Regions from separate parts of the Priestia sp. P1_B12_1 genome, predicted to be linked through region 2. Evidence: riboswitches for the same ligand, from Rfam matches in the RefSeq annotation. Region 2 holds a riboswitch; the other holds the start of a gene.
The links. A riboswitch is a leader RNA that binds a small molecule or an ion and turns the genes downstream of it on or off. The one in region 2 is predicted to bind S-adenosylmethionine.
Positions count from the first base shown of each region.

Region 1 (7,268 bases), on a different contig from region 2:
AGAGCTGCACCGAATTTTTTTACTAGCGGTAAGATTGCATCAAAACGCTCTTCACCATCTTCTAAGTTAATGGAGTTAATAATGACCTTACCTTGCGAGTACGTTAAAGCTTTTTCAATAACTTTCTCGTCGGTTGAATCGATTACAAGAGGAACCTTCACTTTTTTTACAACTTCTTGAATAAACTCCTCCATGTCTTCCATTTCTTCACGGTCCGGATCTGCTAAGCAAATATCAATAACGTGAGCACCATTTTTAACTTGAGCACGCGCAATTTCAGATGCTTCTTCAATTTTTCCTTCCGCAATCAGACGCTTGAACTTGCGAGAACCGATTACATTCGTACGTTCTCCCACAAAAAGAGGGCGCATAGAATCATCATATACAAGTGGTTCAATACCGGTTACAGCATGGTTATGCTCGGAGCGATCAAGCGAACGAGGAGCAACCTCTTTTACCGCTTCAGCCAGTGCTTTAATATGAGCAGGTGTTGTACCGCAGCATCCGCCTACAAAGTTCAGCCAGCCTTTATCAGCAAACCCTTTAATTTTTTGAGCAAGCAGCTCAGGAGATTCATGATAATTGCCTTCTTCATCCGGAAGTCCAGCGTTTGGATAACAGCTAACTGCTGAAGTGGCTAGGTCTGAAAGAGAGCGAATATGATCCGTCATAAATTCAGGGCCTGTTGCGCAGTTAAGTCCGACTGAAAGAGGCTTCATGTGTTCCAGTGATAAGTAAAAAGATTCGATATCTTGACCAGCGAGAGTTGTTCCCATCGGCTCAATTGTTCCTGAAATCATAATAGGAACTTCGGTTTTGAGTTTTTCAAACGCCGCTGTAATGCCTAGAAATGCGGCTTTTACGTTCAGCATGTCTTGACAGGTTTCGACTAAAAGCAAGTCAACGCCGCCGTCTAACAAACCTCGAGCTTGCTCTTCGTACGATTCTACTAACTCAGGGAATGTAATACCTCCGGTAACAGAGAGAGTTTTAGTGGTAGGACCGATAGCTCCAGCTACGAACCTAGGCCATTCGGGAGTTGAATATTTATCGCGGGCTGCACAAGCAAGCTTCACAGCTTCGATATTCAATTCATACGCCAAGTGACCTAAATCGTATTCATCAAGTACGGTAGATGTTGAGCCAAACGTATTGGTTTCAATGATGTCAGCACCTGCTGCAAAGTACTCTTCATGAATGCGTTGAATGACATGAGGCGCTGTTCGAGTCAAATATTCGTTGCAGCCTTCATATTCTTCGCCGCCGAAATCTTCAGCGGTTAAATCAGCATCTTGAATCATCGTTCCCATTGCTCCATCGATGACGAGTATTCGCTTCTTTAGTTGTTGTTCGATAAGTGAGCTCATTTATATCTTCCTTTCTGATGTAACAAGTTGCTTGTCATGAATATAGCGTGTTAGAATTTCAGTCATTTCATAGCGCATAAACGGCGTAATTAAGTAAATACCGTCAAATAGCTCATATGCTGTATCAATTAAGTTTTTTGCAATGGCAAGGCCTTCGACTTCACCGCGAATCCGGTCATTTCCCGTTGTGTCCATGCGTTCTAGAATATCTTCTGATAATTTAATTCCAGGTACTTCATGGTGAATAAATCGAGCGTTTCTCGCGCTTGTTAACGGCATGATCCCGATGTATACCGGTGTTGTTAAATGTTTGGTTGCTTCATATACCTCTTCAATTTGCTTAGTTGAATAGAGAGGCTGAGTAATGAAATAGTGAGCCCCGCAATCGATTTTCTTTTCCAAACGCTGAACGGCTCGGTCTAAGTGACGCACGTTTGGGTTAAAGGCAGCCGCGATGGAAAAATTGGTTTTTTGACCAAGCGGTTTGCCGGAATAAGATAGTCCTTCATTAAACTGAGCGATTAAACTAATCAAGTCAAATGAAGATAAATCGTAGACAGAAGTGGCGCCAGGGAAATCGCCAACTTTTGACGGATCACCGGTAATTGCAAGCACTTGATTCATTCCTAGCGTATGAAGTCCCATTAAATGAGATTGAAGTCCAATTAAATTTCGATCGCGACAGGTAATATGAATAAGCGGTCGTGCTTTTGTTTCTTGCTGCATCAGTGTTGCCATTGCCAAGTTGCTGATGCGAGGTGAGGCAAGAGAATTATCAGCTAATGTAATAGCATCTACGCCGACTTTATCGAGTGCTTTTGCACCTTCTAAAAATTTCGTCGGACCCAGCTGTTTAGGCGGATCTAGCTCGACGATAACCGAGCGGCGCTTCTTCACAATTTCATGCATATGAGGTTTATCCTGCTGCTCACGCTCTTGAACCGTAACGGCTGGTCTCATTTTAACGACTTTGCTTGTAATCGGAGGCAGGTCTTTTAAGGCAGATGACATTGCGCGTACGTGAGCTGGTGTTGTACCGCAGCATCCTCCAATTAAGCGAACCCCTTGTTCGCGGAATAAACGTGCGCTTTCTACAAAGTAGTCTTCATTCGTTTCATACTCCAGCTTTCCTTCCACATACGCCGGAAGGCTGGCATTAGGGTAAGCAGATAAGAAAGCACGATCAGGAAGCGGTACTTCTTCAAGAGACTGAATCATATGATAAGGACCTAAACGGCAGTTTAGCCCGACAACATCTGCTCCTAAGTCTTCTAATTCTTTTAATGCATCTGCTAAAGGACGCCCATCTTGCAGTACGCCAATATCATGCAGGGAAACGTGGGTAATAATAGGCTTATCCGTTTCTTTTCTTGCCAGTGTAAGAACGGTTTTTAATTCTTCGAAATCATAGTATGTTTCAAACAAAAGGCCATCCACGCCTTCATTTAAAAGCCAAAACATTTGTTCACGAATGCTTCGCTTAACTTCTTCTAAACTAATAGCGTTTTTTTGGAAAGAACGAATTCCGCCGAGTGTACCAACCACGTAAGCCTGATCTTTTGCAGCTTGTTTCGCTAATTTTACACCAGCAACATTGATGTCTTTGACTGAATCTTCTAATCCATAACGGGCAAGTTTTTGATAATTAGCAGCGTACGTATTTGTTTGAATAACGTTTGCACCAGCTTCTACATAGGCTCTGTGAATACGAGAAACCTCTTCTGGTTTGGTGATGTTTAGTTCTTCAAAACAGCTGTCAATACCGTGTGAGTAAAGGAGGGTACCAGTGGCACCATCCCCAATTAAAATTTTAGACTTTAAATCTTCAAGTAACCCCATGTCAAAACCTCCTTAAATTGTTCCGCTTCTATTTCACGATTGATTCGTTTTATGCAATATGCCGATAAAATAGAAAAAGTCTTCTTAAGAAGAAGACTTTTTTCGCCTTCTTATCTTCCAAGCAATAAATTGCTTGCTGGATTTAGCACCATGTCTCTAACGACTGGTTGCTGAGGTTTCAAAGGGCCAGTCCCTCCACCTCTCATGATAAGAATCAATTGTATATAATTGAAACATATTTTTTTAAATAGAAAGAATACTTATTTAATAATTTATCTGATTTTTAGAAATTATACAACAGTAAATTGTGAATTTCCAGCAAATATTGAGGAAAATTTAAAAGCTAAAGGGAAAATATCCGTATATTTTGTTTGAAAATGACTGTTATGTTAGGGGTTAAGGAGTTTTTTGTGAAAAATACAAAAAGAAAATGAAAAAGAAAAAATAAACGAAAAGGCACAAGCGCTGGGATATGCGTAGATTTACACGTAAAAAGGCTCGTCTTTTTTTTACCGTTTCTACATATAGTGAACTATGAAGGGTAGAAGGGTGATGGGCATGAAAAGGTGGAAACTCACGCTGCAGGTTGCTGCTACGTATGTAGGCACTGTTGTAGGAGCCGGTTTTGCAACAGGCAAGGAAATAGTTCAATTTTTTACACAGTACGGGGAACTTGGAATGGTCGGGATTTTGGTCAGCGGCTTGTTTTTTATTTGGCTAGGTTCGAAAATGATGCTGCTTTCGCACGCAATTGGGGCTTCTTCTTATCAGCAGCTTAATACATATTTATTTGGTGATGTGCTTGGAAAAGCGGTAAACGGTGTAATGATTGTCATTTTATTTGGAGTAACTTCAGTCATGCTAGCGAGTACGGGAGCAATAGGAAAAGAACAGTTCGGGCTATGGCCTCCTGTTGGGATGATTTTTACAATTGTTTTAACTTATATATTTATCGCCAAAGGAATTAACGGTATTTTAATGGTTAATTCTCTTGTTGTGCCGATGATGCTTTCATTTGCTTTTATCATCTTTGTGCCAAATATCAGCTATTTCTCACTGATTCAAACGAAGCCGGATTTAACGCTCGTCACGCAGTGGAAGTGGGCGGTTAGTCCCTTTTTATATATTTCCCTAAATCTAGCTTTGGCTCAGGCTGTTTTAGTTCCATTAGGAAGCTCCGTAAAAGATAGGAGCGTGATTAAAAAAGGGGCCGTAATAGGAGGATGTGTACTTACGTTTATGCTTGTTTCTACTCATCTTGCCCTTTCCAATTTGCCTTATTCATTTCAACTTGATATTCCGATGAGTGCCGTTGTTAAAAATATCTCAGCGTGGGTGAATGTTTTATTTACGGTAGTTGTGTTAGGCGAGATTTTTACTACATTGATTGGAAATGTATTTGGAATCGCTAAGCAGATTCAGTCATTTCTTCCCCTGAATGACAAACAAGCTTTTGCATTTATTATCTTGGCTTGCTTTATTATTGGGCAATTCGGATATGCCCAGCTTCTTGAGTTTTTGTATCCGATATTTGGCTATATTGGACTAGCTTTTGTATGGATGCTATGTATTAAAAAAGAAAAAATAAGCTAAAAGCTGGATTTTAAAGAATAGATGTGAAAAAACGAAGTTAAATGATGTGACAAGTCGATTTTACTTTGCTATAATGTAAAACAAATAAGACTCTAGCAGTCGAATATATTATCCTTCGGGGTCGGGTGTAAGTCCCAACCGGCGGTGATAAAGCGTATGCTTTTAAGCCCGTGACCCGTTTTCATACGATGTATGTTAGCGGTGGATCTAGTTAAAATCTAGAGCCGACAGTAAAAGTCTGGATGGGAGAAGGATCAGGAAGCACAGTTGTTTTTTTGTGTTGAATTAATAAGGGACACGCTCGCCTTTTTTAAAGCTACCCTTGTTTTTATACACAAAATATAACTGTTTATTTCGTATACAATTAGCGGAATTTTGCATAGATAAAACTGATTCAGCTCAGCCGACCCTTTGGACATTTGTTCAAGGGGCTTTTTTATTTTCAGTGGTTGGGGGAAAGATAAATATGAAAAAAAAGCAGCTGCTATTTCAAAACGGTATAAGAAGTTGGAATAGCGCCAAGGCAGGTGAAGAAAATGTTCACGGGTATCATTGAAGAAATTGGAAAAATAAAACGTATTCAAAAGGCCACAGAAGCAATTGTTCTTACGATTGATGCGAAGACCGTGTTAGAAGATGTGAACTTAGGGGACAGTATTTCAGTTAACGGCGTGTGTTTAACCGTAACGGCTTACTCTCAAAATGAATTTACGGTCGATGTCATGCCGGAGACGATTAAAGCAAGCACCCTTCAGCTTCTAACCGTTGGATCACGTGTTAACTTAGAGCGGGCGATGGCTGCAAATGGCCGGTTTGGAGGGCATTTCGTTAGCGGACACGTTGATGGAATTGGAACCATTGTAAGCAAAACACGCAAAGGAAATGCCTTTTATTATGAAATTCAAGTCGATCCTGAACTTCGTGAATTTATGATGTTAAAAGGATCTGTTTCCGTAGACGGAACAAGTCTTACTATTTTTGATGTCAGCAACCAATCATTTACTATTTCTCTTATTCCCCATACGGTGCTTCACACAGTCGTAGGAGACAAACAGCGAGGAGACAAAGTGAATATTGAATGCGATATGTTAGCTAAATATATGCATCAGATGATGACAAATAAGTCAACTCCTGGCGCCTCGAATCGTTCAGGTAACATGAAGGATTTATTGCAGCAGCATGGTTTTACAAATTAACAGTGAGGTGAAAGAGATGTTTCATAAAGTAGAAGAAGCCATTGAAGAGTTAAAAAAGGGAAAAGTGGTTATTGTATGCGATGATGAAGATCGAGAAAACGAAGGAGATTTTATTGCATTAGCCGAAAAAACGACGCCTGAGGTTATTAACTTTATGGCTACTCATGGAAGAGGATTAATTTGTACACCTGTTAATGAAGAAATTGCACATAAATTGAATCTTCACCCGATGGTAGCGAACAATACGGATGTACATGGAACAGCATTTACAGTAAGTATTGATCATATTTCAAGTACAACAGGTATCAGTGCATACGAACGCTCTGCTACCGTTATGGCTCTTGTGAATGAAGCGACGGTACCAAGTGATTTTCAACGCCCAGGACATATTTTCCCATTGATTGCAAAAGACGGGGGCGTTCTCCAGCGTGCAGGTCATACAGAGGCTGCTGTTGATTTAGCAGTATTAGCAGGAGGAAAGCCTGCGGGTGTTATTTGTGAAATTATGAATGAAGATGGAACAATGGCACGCGTGCCGGATTTAACAAAAATTGCGGAGCAATTTGATTTAAAAATGATTACAATAAAAGATTTGATTGCCTACCGCCGCAAACATGACCAGCTTATTAGCCGTGAAGTAGAAGTGAGCTTACCTACGGCATTTGGTGAGTTTAAAGCTGTAGGATATACAAATAAACTTGATAATAAAGAACATGTGGCTCTTATCAAAGGTGATATTGATCATAATAGCCCCGTTCTCGTTCGCGTTCACTCTGAGTGTTTGACTGGAGATGTGTTTGGTTCTGAACGCTGCGACTGCGGTCCTCAGCTTCACGCAGCTCTTACGCAAATTGAAGAAGAAGGACGCGGCATTCTGCTGTATATGCGTCAAGAGGGCAGAGGGATTGGCTTATTAAATAAGCTAAGAGCATATAAGCTGCAGGAAGAAGGATACGATACGGTAGAAGCGAATGAAAAACTCGGGTTTGCTGCAGATTTACGAGAGTATGGAATCGGTGCTCAAATCTTAAAAGACCTTGGAGTCAAACAAATGAAGCTTTTAACGAATAACCCTCGTAAAATTACCGGGCTAAAAGGCTACGACCTTGAAGTGGTCGAGCGAGTGCCTCTTCAAATGCCGGCAGTGGATGCCAATAAAAAATACTTAGATACAAAAGCTAAAAAATTAGGTCATTTATTACATTTATAATTTTACACTTTTTTTCGTTATAACAAGTGAAGCTAATTCATGAAAAGAAATGTAAATAACTAT
Region 1 is NZ_JBFTZR010000002.1:696,489-703,756, forward strand. It holds gene metH (methionine synthase) at 1-1,367, opposite strand, end outside; gene AC1D0Y_RS08995 (bifunctional homocysteine S-methyltransferase/methylenetetrahydrofolate reductase) at 1,368-3,206, opposite strand; SAM riboswitch class I at 3,314-3,420, opposite strand; gene AC1D0Y_RS09000 (YkvI family membrane protein) at 3,765-4,799, shown strand; FMN riboswitch at 4,907-5,057, shown strand; gene ribE (riboflavin synthase) at 5,336-5,995, shown strand; gene AC1D0Y_RS09010 (bifunctional 3,4-dihydroxy-2-butanone-4-phosphate synthase/GTP cyclohydrolase II) at 6,012-7,205, shown strand.
Region 1: another riboswitch for S-adenosylmethionine. It lies ahead of AC1D0Y_RS08995 (bifunctional homocysteine S-methyltransferase/methylenetetrahydrofolate reductase); the one in region 2 lies ahead of metE (5-methyltetrahydropteroyltriglutamate--homocysteine S-methyltransferase).

Region 2 (7,268 bases):
GCGGGAAGCTTTCAGGTTTAAATCAGCTAATGATTGTAATTGGATTATTATTAAGCTATATCGTAGCCTTTATTTTTGAGCCGGTTCCAAACAGCTGGCGATTAATGCTCGGCAGCGCCGGTATTTTCGCAATTGTATTATGCATCGGTATGATCAAGCTTCCAGAGTCGCCTCGCTACTTAATTAAAAATGGAATGCCAGATAAAGCGCGTGAAGTGCTGCGTACGCTTCGCCGCTCAACAGCTGAAGTGGAAGCTGAAGTGTCTGAAATTGAAAGCGTAGCTGTTCATGAACAATCAGGCATTAAACAGCTGTTTCATAAAAAGTTTCGTCTAGCTTTAATTATCGGCGTCGGAATGGCAACTTTTCAGCAGATTCAAGGCTCCAACTCAATTGTTTATTATGCAACAAGCATTGCTCGTCAAGTTGGTTTAGCGCCGCAGGTAGCTGCTGGTTTTACGGTTATCGTTGGGGTAATCTTTGTCGTGACAACACTTATTTTTCTGCAGTTTGTTGATAGATTCAACCGCCGTACCATTCTTACGATTGGCGGCGCGGGTATGGCTCTTTCCTTTTTCACACCAGCTATTCTAGGAGCGTTAGGGGTTAATGAAGTCGTTGTTAACTGGGTTACGTTAATTGCTCTTTGCTGCTTTATCCTTTGCTATGCGTTTTCTTGGGCGCCGCTTACGTGGATCATTGTAGGAGAAATTTTCCCGCTTTCTGTACGCGGAATCGGTGCTGGGATTTCATCTGCTTTTAACTGGACTGGATCGCTGGCAGTAGGGCTTGTGTTCCCAATTTTAGCTGATCAGTTTAGTTTGGGCGTTATCTTTTCAACGTTCGGGATCATTTGTATTCTCGGTTTATTCTTCATACGTTTTGTAGTGGTTGAAACAAAAGGACGCAGCCTAGAGCAAATTGAAACAGACATGGCAGCTCGTTCTGGAAGAAGCTCTGTACCTCCAGTTGAGCGTAATAAATATGTTTAATTGTCGTAAATGTTTTAAAAAAAGAACCCTTTGCTATCCCAGCAAGGGGTTCTTTTTTAGATTTGTAGGATTCTAGCTTTTATGTGGTCCTATCAGTGCTTAACAAAATAAAAGGATAGATAGGCTATGGAAACTAATTTAAATGTGCGTTCTGCTTACAAGAGGGTAGTGACCTTCATCAACAAATTCTCATATAAATAAGTAAGCTTGTTTACTTTTAACTAACTTTATTTATTAATAGGGGGATTAACTAGTTGATGAATTTGACGCTTCATGAACGTTCTGAAAAGTTATTAAAGCAAAGAATTAAACAATTAAATCCGAGAGATCCATTTAACTTTATTTTTATGGGAGACAGCAGAGGTGACGGACCAAACGATGATTGTTTCACGATGAGCGGTGAATTTGAGCTTGTGTTAAAAAAGGCGGTGGAATTGAACCCGCTGTTCATTATTCATGGGGGAGACACCGTCTATACAGGTAAAAAAGAGTATTTGGAGCATTTTGTTAAGGTTGTTGAAAAAATCGCACCAAACATTCCTATGTTTGTATGCGTAGGGAATCATGATGAACTGTACCTTGATGAAAGCAATCTTGAAAACTTCAGAGCCACTATCGGAAAAGTACACTGGGTCATTGATATTCCTGTCTTCAACTTCCGGTGCATCGCATTAAATAATGTCATCAGTCCCAAGAATAAAATATATGGATTTACAGATAGAGAGCTGAATTATTTAGAGCAGCAGCTGGAGGATGCTCCTCGTAACACCGTTGTAGCGATGCATGCGCAGCCAAATATTGGCCGGTGGACAAACCTTGAAGGGTTTCCTGTAACGACTCCTCAAAGTCAAGAATTTTTTGATTTAATTCAAGAACACCGCGTGAAAAAAGTGTTAGTCAGCCACGTGCATGCGTATGACGAGCAGTTTATTAGAAAAAACAGAAACGGGTCGTTTACGCTTGGAAGAGGCACTGATTTTGTATTGTCAGGAGGCGCGGGTGCTCCCCTTGATTTTGAGCCGCCTTTAATTTTAAATAATTATAATTTTACGCAGTTTTTTGTAAGCAGGTACGACATTTTAGGACCTCTTCTTTGGAAGGATTTTGGACGACCTCGAAGAAATTGTTTGTGAAAACAAGAAAATAGAAAGCTAGGTTCAAAAAAAGAGGCTGGGACAAAAGGATTTTAGACGAAGTGAAAAAAGGACCATTGATCAAGATGTTTGATTAGTGGTTTGTTTTTTTTGTTAAGGTAAGCGTAGGTTTCATGTGTATAGGTCTTTCTAGCAGGTGATTGGAGGACAAGACGAAGGCTCCCGAGGAAAGTGAAGTCTTGTACGGAAATCAACTGCGGTGTCACAAGCGATTCAGCTCATGTATCCCATTTGCCTTTAGATTGAATTCATTTTGTTATGTCTCAACCTCTTTTGGGAAAATGTGCATAACTCTTAACGAAACCTTGTAGCAGAAGGCTCAGTCAAACGTTATAATAGATAATGAATGATGATATATTCTCTATATTTGTCATATATTTGTATTACATATGTAATTAAAGAAAAACATTCACTTGATATACTGTTTAATGACTTAACTTTATCTTGAAATTTACAGTGAAATGCCTGCTTATAGAGGCTCAGAACATACACAGCAAATGGAGGAGCAATCATGGCAAACGAAAAGATGCAAGAAGGACTTGATCGTTTTATCAAGGAAGATTTAAATGACCTTTTAGGTAGACTGTTCCCCCTAATGGACCGGGAGTGTGCCGAAGAAAAAAGAAAGCTTATCGAAACAGCGGTAGAGTACATTTATTCGTCAGGATATCACCAAGGAGCGAAAGATTTAATCGAAACACATCGAAAAGATGATTACAAATTGTTAAGGCAAAAATTAGCGTCAACGCCTCCTGAAAACTAATTTTTTTGAAATTTCTTTTGACAACATAAATGTAAGGTGTTAAGATGACTCTACATTCAAAATATTATAAACAATTAAAACTCTTATTGAGAGAGGCGGAGGGACTGGCCCTGTGAAGCCCGGCAACCATTTAACAATTTTGTTAAAAAGGTGCTACATCCTGCAAAGCGTACAGCTTTGAAAAATAAGAGAGGATTCCATAGATACTATGCCTCTCTATTCATGATAGAGAGGCTTTTTATTTTATGTGAATATATTTTGAATGAACAATTTTATAAAAATGCATCAGGTGCTGTGTGTGTAACGAATGTACGCAGCTTAAAAGGGAAGACCGGTGAAAAGCCGGCGCGGTCCCGCCACTGTAATGGGGAGCAACTTATTAACCACTGTTTCATGTTGAAATGGGAAGGGATAAGAAGCGATGAACCTAAGTCAGGAGACCTGCCTGTTGTATGCACTTAAGCTCTACGGGATATAGAGAGGAGTGAGGAATACGTGTTGAGAAAAACAGGCTATCTCAACTTTAGTTAAGTATGCGTATCATCTCTCTTTTCATTTCGAAAAGAGAGATTTTTTAGTTTACCGATAAAAAATATACAGGGAGTGGAAAAAATGAGCAGTGTAAAAAGTTCAAACTTAGGTTATCCAAGAATTGGTGAAAAACGAGAATGGAAAAAAGCGCTTGAGCAGTTTTGGGCAGGAAAGCTAGAGAAAGATATCTTTCTTCAGGAGATTGAAGCTCTTCGTCTAGGGCATCTAAAAAAACAGCGTGACGCAGGAATTGAATTAATTCCAGTCGGCGATTTCAGTTTATACGATCACGTGCTAGATACAGCGACTATGTTTGGTCTAGTGCCAAAGCGCTTTGATTATGACGGAGGACCGGTATCGCTTGAAACGTATTTTGACATCGCCCGAGGAACAAAAGGTGCGGTAGCCTCTACGATGACAAAATGGTTTAACACAAATTATCACTACATCGTACCAGAGCTTGAGGAATGTACGCCGTCTCTTATAGAAAATCGCCCGCTTCAGTTTTACAAAGAAGCAAAACAGAAGCTGAATATGGAAGGCAAGCCCGTGATTTTAGGTCCAGTAACATTTGTAAAGCTGTCAAAAGGATATAAAAAAAATGAGTTTAAAGAAATAGTTGAACAATTTGTTCCTCTGTATGCGACTATTTTAGCGGAGCTGCAGGCAGAAGGAGTAGAGTGGGTACAGATAGATGAGCCGGTTTTAGCTACAACGCTATCAAAAGAAGACCTGGCGCTTTACACAGAAGTCTATCAAACTTTGAAGGAAGCGGCACCGAATGTAAAAGTCATTTTGCAAACGTATTTTGACAGCGTTGATCACTACAAAGAAGTTGTGTCTCTTCCTGTTGAAGGAATTGGTTTAGACTTTGTGCATGACCGAGGCCAAAATCTCACTGCGCTTAATAAATATGGTTTTCCAACTGATAAAGTGCTGGCAGCAGGAGTGATTGACGGACGAAACATTTGGCGTGAAAATTTGGACGAACAGCTTTCAACGATCAGTGAAATTGAAGAAGCCGTATCAAAAGAACGTTTGATTCTGCAGCCTTCATCAAGTTTATTACATGTTCCCGTCACGGTGGAAAATGAAGAGACGATTGATCCAGTATTGAAAAATGCGCTCTCTTTTGCAGATGAAAAGCTAAAGGAAATCACGCTTTTAGCAAAAGCAGTGCAGCAAGGAAAAGAAGCAATAGAAGAAGAAATAAGCGTAAACAAGCAGGCAATTCAAGCATTAAATGGATCATCTTTTCGAAATCATCAAGACGTGCAAAAAGAGCTGAAGCAGCTGCACAGCTATAAAGCAGAGCGACAAGCGCCGTTTGACGTACGTCAGCGCGTTCAGCAAGAAGCTTTTCAACTGCCGCTTCTTCCAACGACAACGATTGGAAGCTTTCCGCAAACAAAAGAAGTGCGAAAAGAGCGTCTAAAATGGCGTAAAGGCGAGTTAAGCGATGAAGCATATGAAGCGTACATTAACGAGGAAATAAAAAAATGGATTGAAATTCAAGAAAACATCGGCTTAGATGTCCTTGTGCACGGAGAGTTTGAGCGTACGGACATGGTCGAATACTTCGGTGAGAAATTAGGAGGCTTTCAGTTTACGAAGTTTGGCTGGGTGCAATCTTACGGTTCTCGCTGCGTGAAGCCGCCGCTTATTTACGGAGATGTATCGTACGAGCAGGCGATGACGATCAAAGAAACGGTCTACGCACAGTCTTTAACCAATAAGCCGGTTAAAGGAATGCTGACGGGTCCGATTACGATTTTAAACTGGTCGTTTGTGCGTGATGATATCCCGCGCTACGACGTGGCAAATCAAATTGCGCTTGCTCTTAGAAAAGAAGTAGAAGCACTTGAAAGTCAGGGCATTTCAATGATTCAAGTAGATGAACCTGCGCTGCGTGAAGGACTGCCGTTAAAACGAGAAAACTGGGACAGCTACTTAAATGCTGCGGTGTATGCATTTAAACTAGCGACGGTATCGGTGCAAAACGAGACGCAAATTCACACGCATATGTGCTATTCGGAATTCGAAGAAATTATTGATGCGATTAAAGCGCTGGATGCCGACGTGATTTCTATTGAAACGTCTAAAAGCCACGGTGAATTAATTTATGCGTTTGAAAAACATACGTACAATCAAGGAATTGGACTTGGCGTATATGATATTCACAGCCCGCGCGTACCGAAGCTTGAAGAGCTTCAGCGAAACATTGACCGCGCTCTGCAGGTACTTGATCCTGCATTATTTTGGATTAATCCCGACTGCGGCCTTAAAACAAGAGGAATCAGCGAGACGGTTGAAGCTTTAAAAGTGATGGTTGAGTCTGCAAAACAAACCAGAAAAAATTTATTACAAAACGTTTAATAATAAGAAAGTAAAGACCAAGCAGTGTAACCGCTACACTGCTTGGTCTTATGGGATTTTAAAAGGCCAAAAATATCCATTGACACTTCCCGTACATTTTTGTATCTTTTTAAAGGTGTTTTTAAAATCAGGGAGGTACAACATGAGTAACAACAGCACGCAGCACGTTAAAATTGTAACAGGGGATCCATCAGCGCTAGGTCTATTCGGACTTGCCATGGTGACACTTGTTGCATCGTTTCAAAAGCTTGGGGTAACCGATGGTGTTTCATTGGTATTGCCATGGGCGGTTTTTTTAGGCGGAATAGGACAGTTAATCGCGTCTATGCAAGATTTCAAACATAATAATACCTTCGGCGCAACTGCTTTTGGTGCCTTCGGGTTATTTTGGCTAGGTGTAGCTATGACATGGCTTATTCAGCTTGGAGCATTTGGGGAAGCGCTCGCAAAAGAAGCGGATCCGAAGCAGCTCGCATTTGCTTTTGTCGGCTACTTGATTTTCAGCGTTTTTATGACAGTTGGAGCAATGGGCACTCATAAAGTATTATTTATTATTTTTGTGTTAATCGATTTCTTATTCATTGGATTATCGCTAAGTACATTTGGTGTGGCATATGAATATACGCACTTACTAGCAGCAGTGTCAGAGCTATTGATTGCTCTGTTTTCATTCTATGGATCTGCAGCGGCTGTATTAAATACTCACTATGGTCGAGTTGTGCTTCCGGTGGGCAAGCCGTTTGGAGCATTTATCAAATAATCAAGACGTTAATTAAAAAGCGAAATAGGGTTGAATTCTGTATGATGCAGAGGTCAATCCTTTTTTGTTTGGGCATTTTTATATATAGTAGAAAGAGATAGTTATATGTAATAGAAGCTTTTAGAGAAAAAAAAGAAATACATAATGAAAGGAAAGGTTCCAATGATTATAAGACAAGTGGATGAAAAAGATTTAAACCAATTAATTAGGTTAGAAAACAAAGGCTTTACACCTGAAGAAGCTGCCTCAAAAGATGCATTTATCAAGCGGATCAACACCATTCCTGATACGTTTATCATCGCCCAAGAAAATGAAGAAATAATCGGATATGTGAACGGTCCCGTCATTTCAGCTCCGTTTATTACGGATGATTTGTTTGAAAAAACGATTTCGAACCCTGGGACAGGCGGTCATCAAAGCATTTTAGGTATCGTTGTAAATCCCAAGCATCACCATAAAGGAATTGCCAGTATGCTGCTAAGAGAGTTTGAAAAACAAGCCCGGAGCAAACAGCGCTTAACGGTTACTTTAACATGTAAAGAAGAATTGATTCCGTTTTACGAAAAAAACGGATATATCAATCAAGGCGTTGCCGAATCTCAGCATGCAGGCGTGCAGTGGTTTAATATGAGTAAGAAGCTTTAACAAACAACGAAATAGAAAAGCACAAGCTTCCTTTAAGGAGTTTGTGC
Region 2 is NZ_JBFTZR010000004.1:152,421-159,688, forward strand. It holds gene AC1D0Y_RS15505 (sugar porter family MFS transporter) at 1-992, shown strand, start outside; gene AC1D0Y_RS15510 (metallophosphoesterase family protein) at 1,250-2,125, shown strand; gene AC1D0Y_RS15515 (hypothetical protein) at 2,658-2,909, shown strand; SAM riboswitch class I at 2,990-3,100, shown strand; cobalamin riboswitch at 3,180-3,372, shown strand; gene metE (5-methyltetrahydropteroyltriglutamate--homocysteine S-methyltransferase) at 3,522-5,816, shown strand; gene AC1D0Y_RS15525 (acetate uptake transporter) at 5,959-6,576, shown strand; gene AC1D0Y_RS15530 (GNAT family N-acetyltransferase) at 6,721-7,221, shown strand.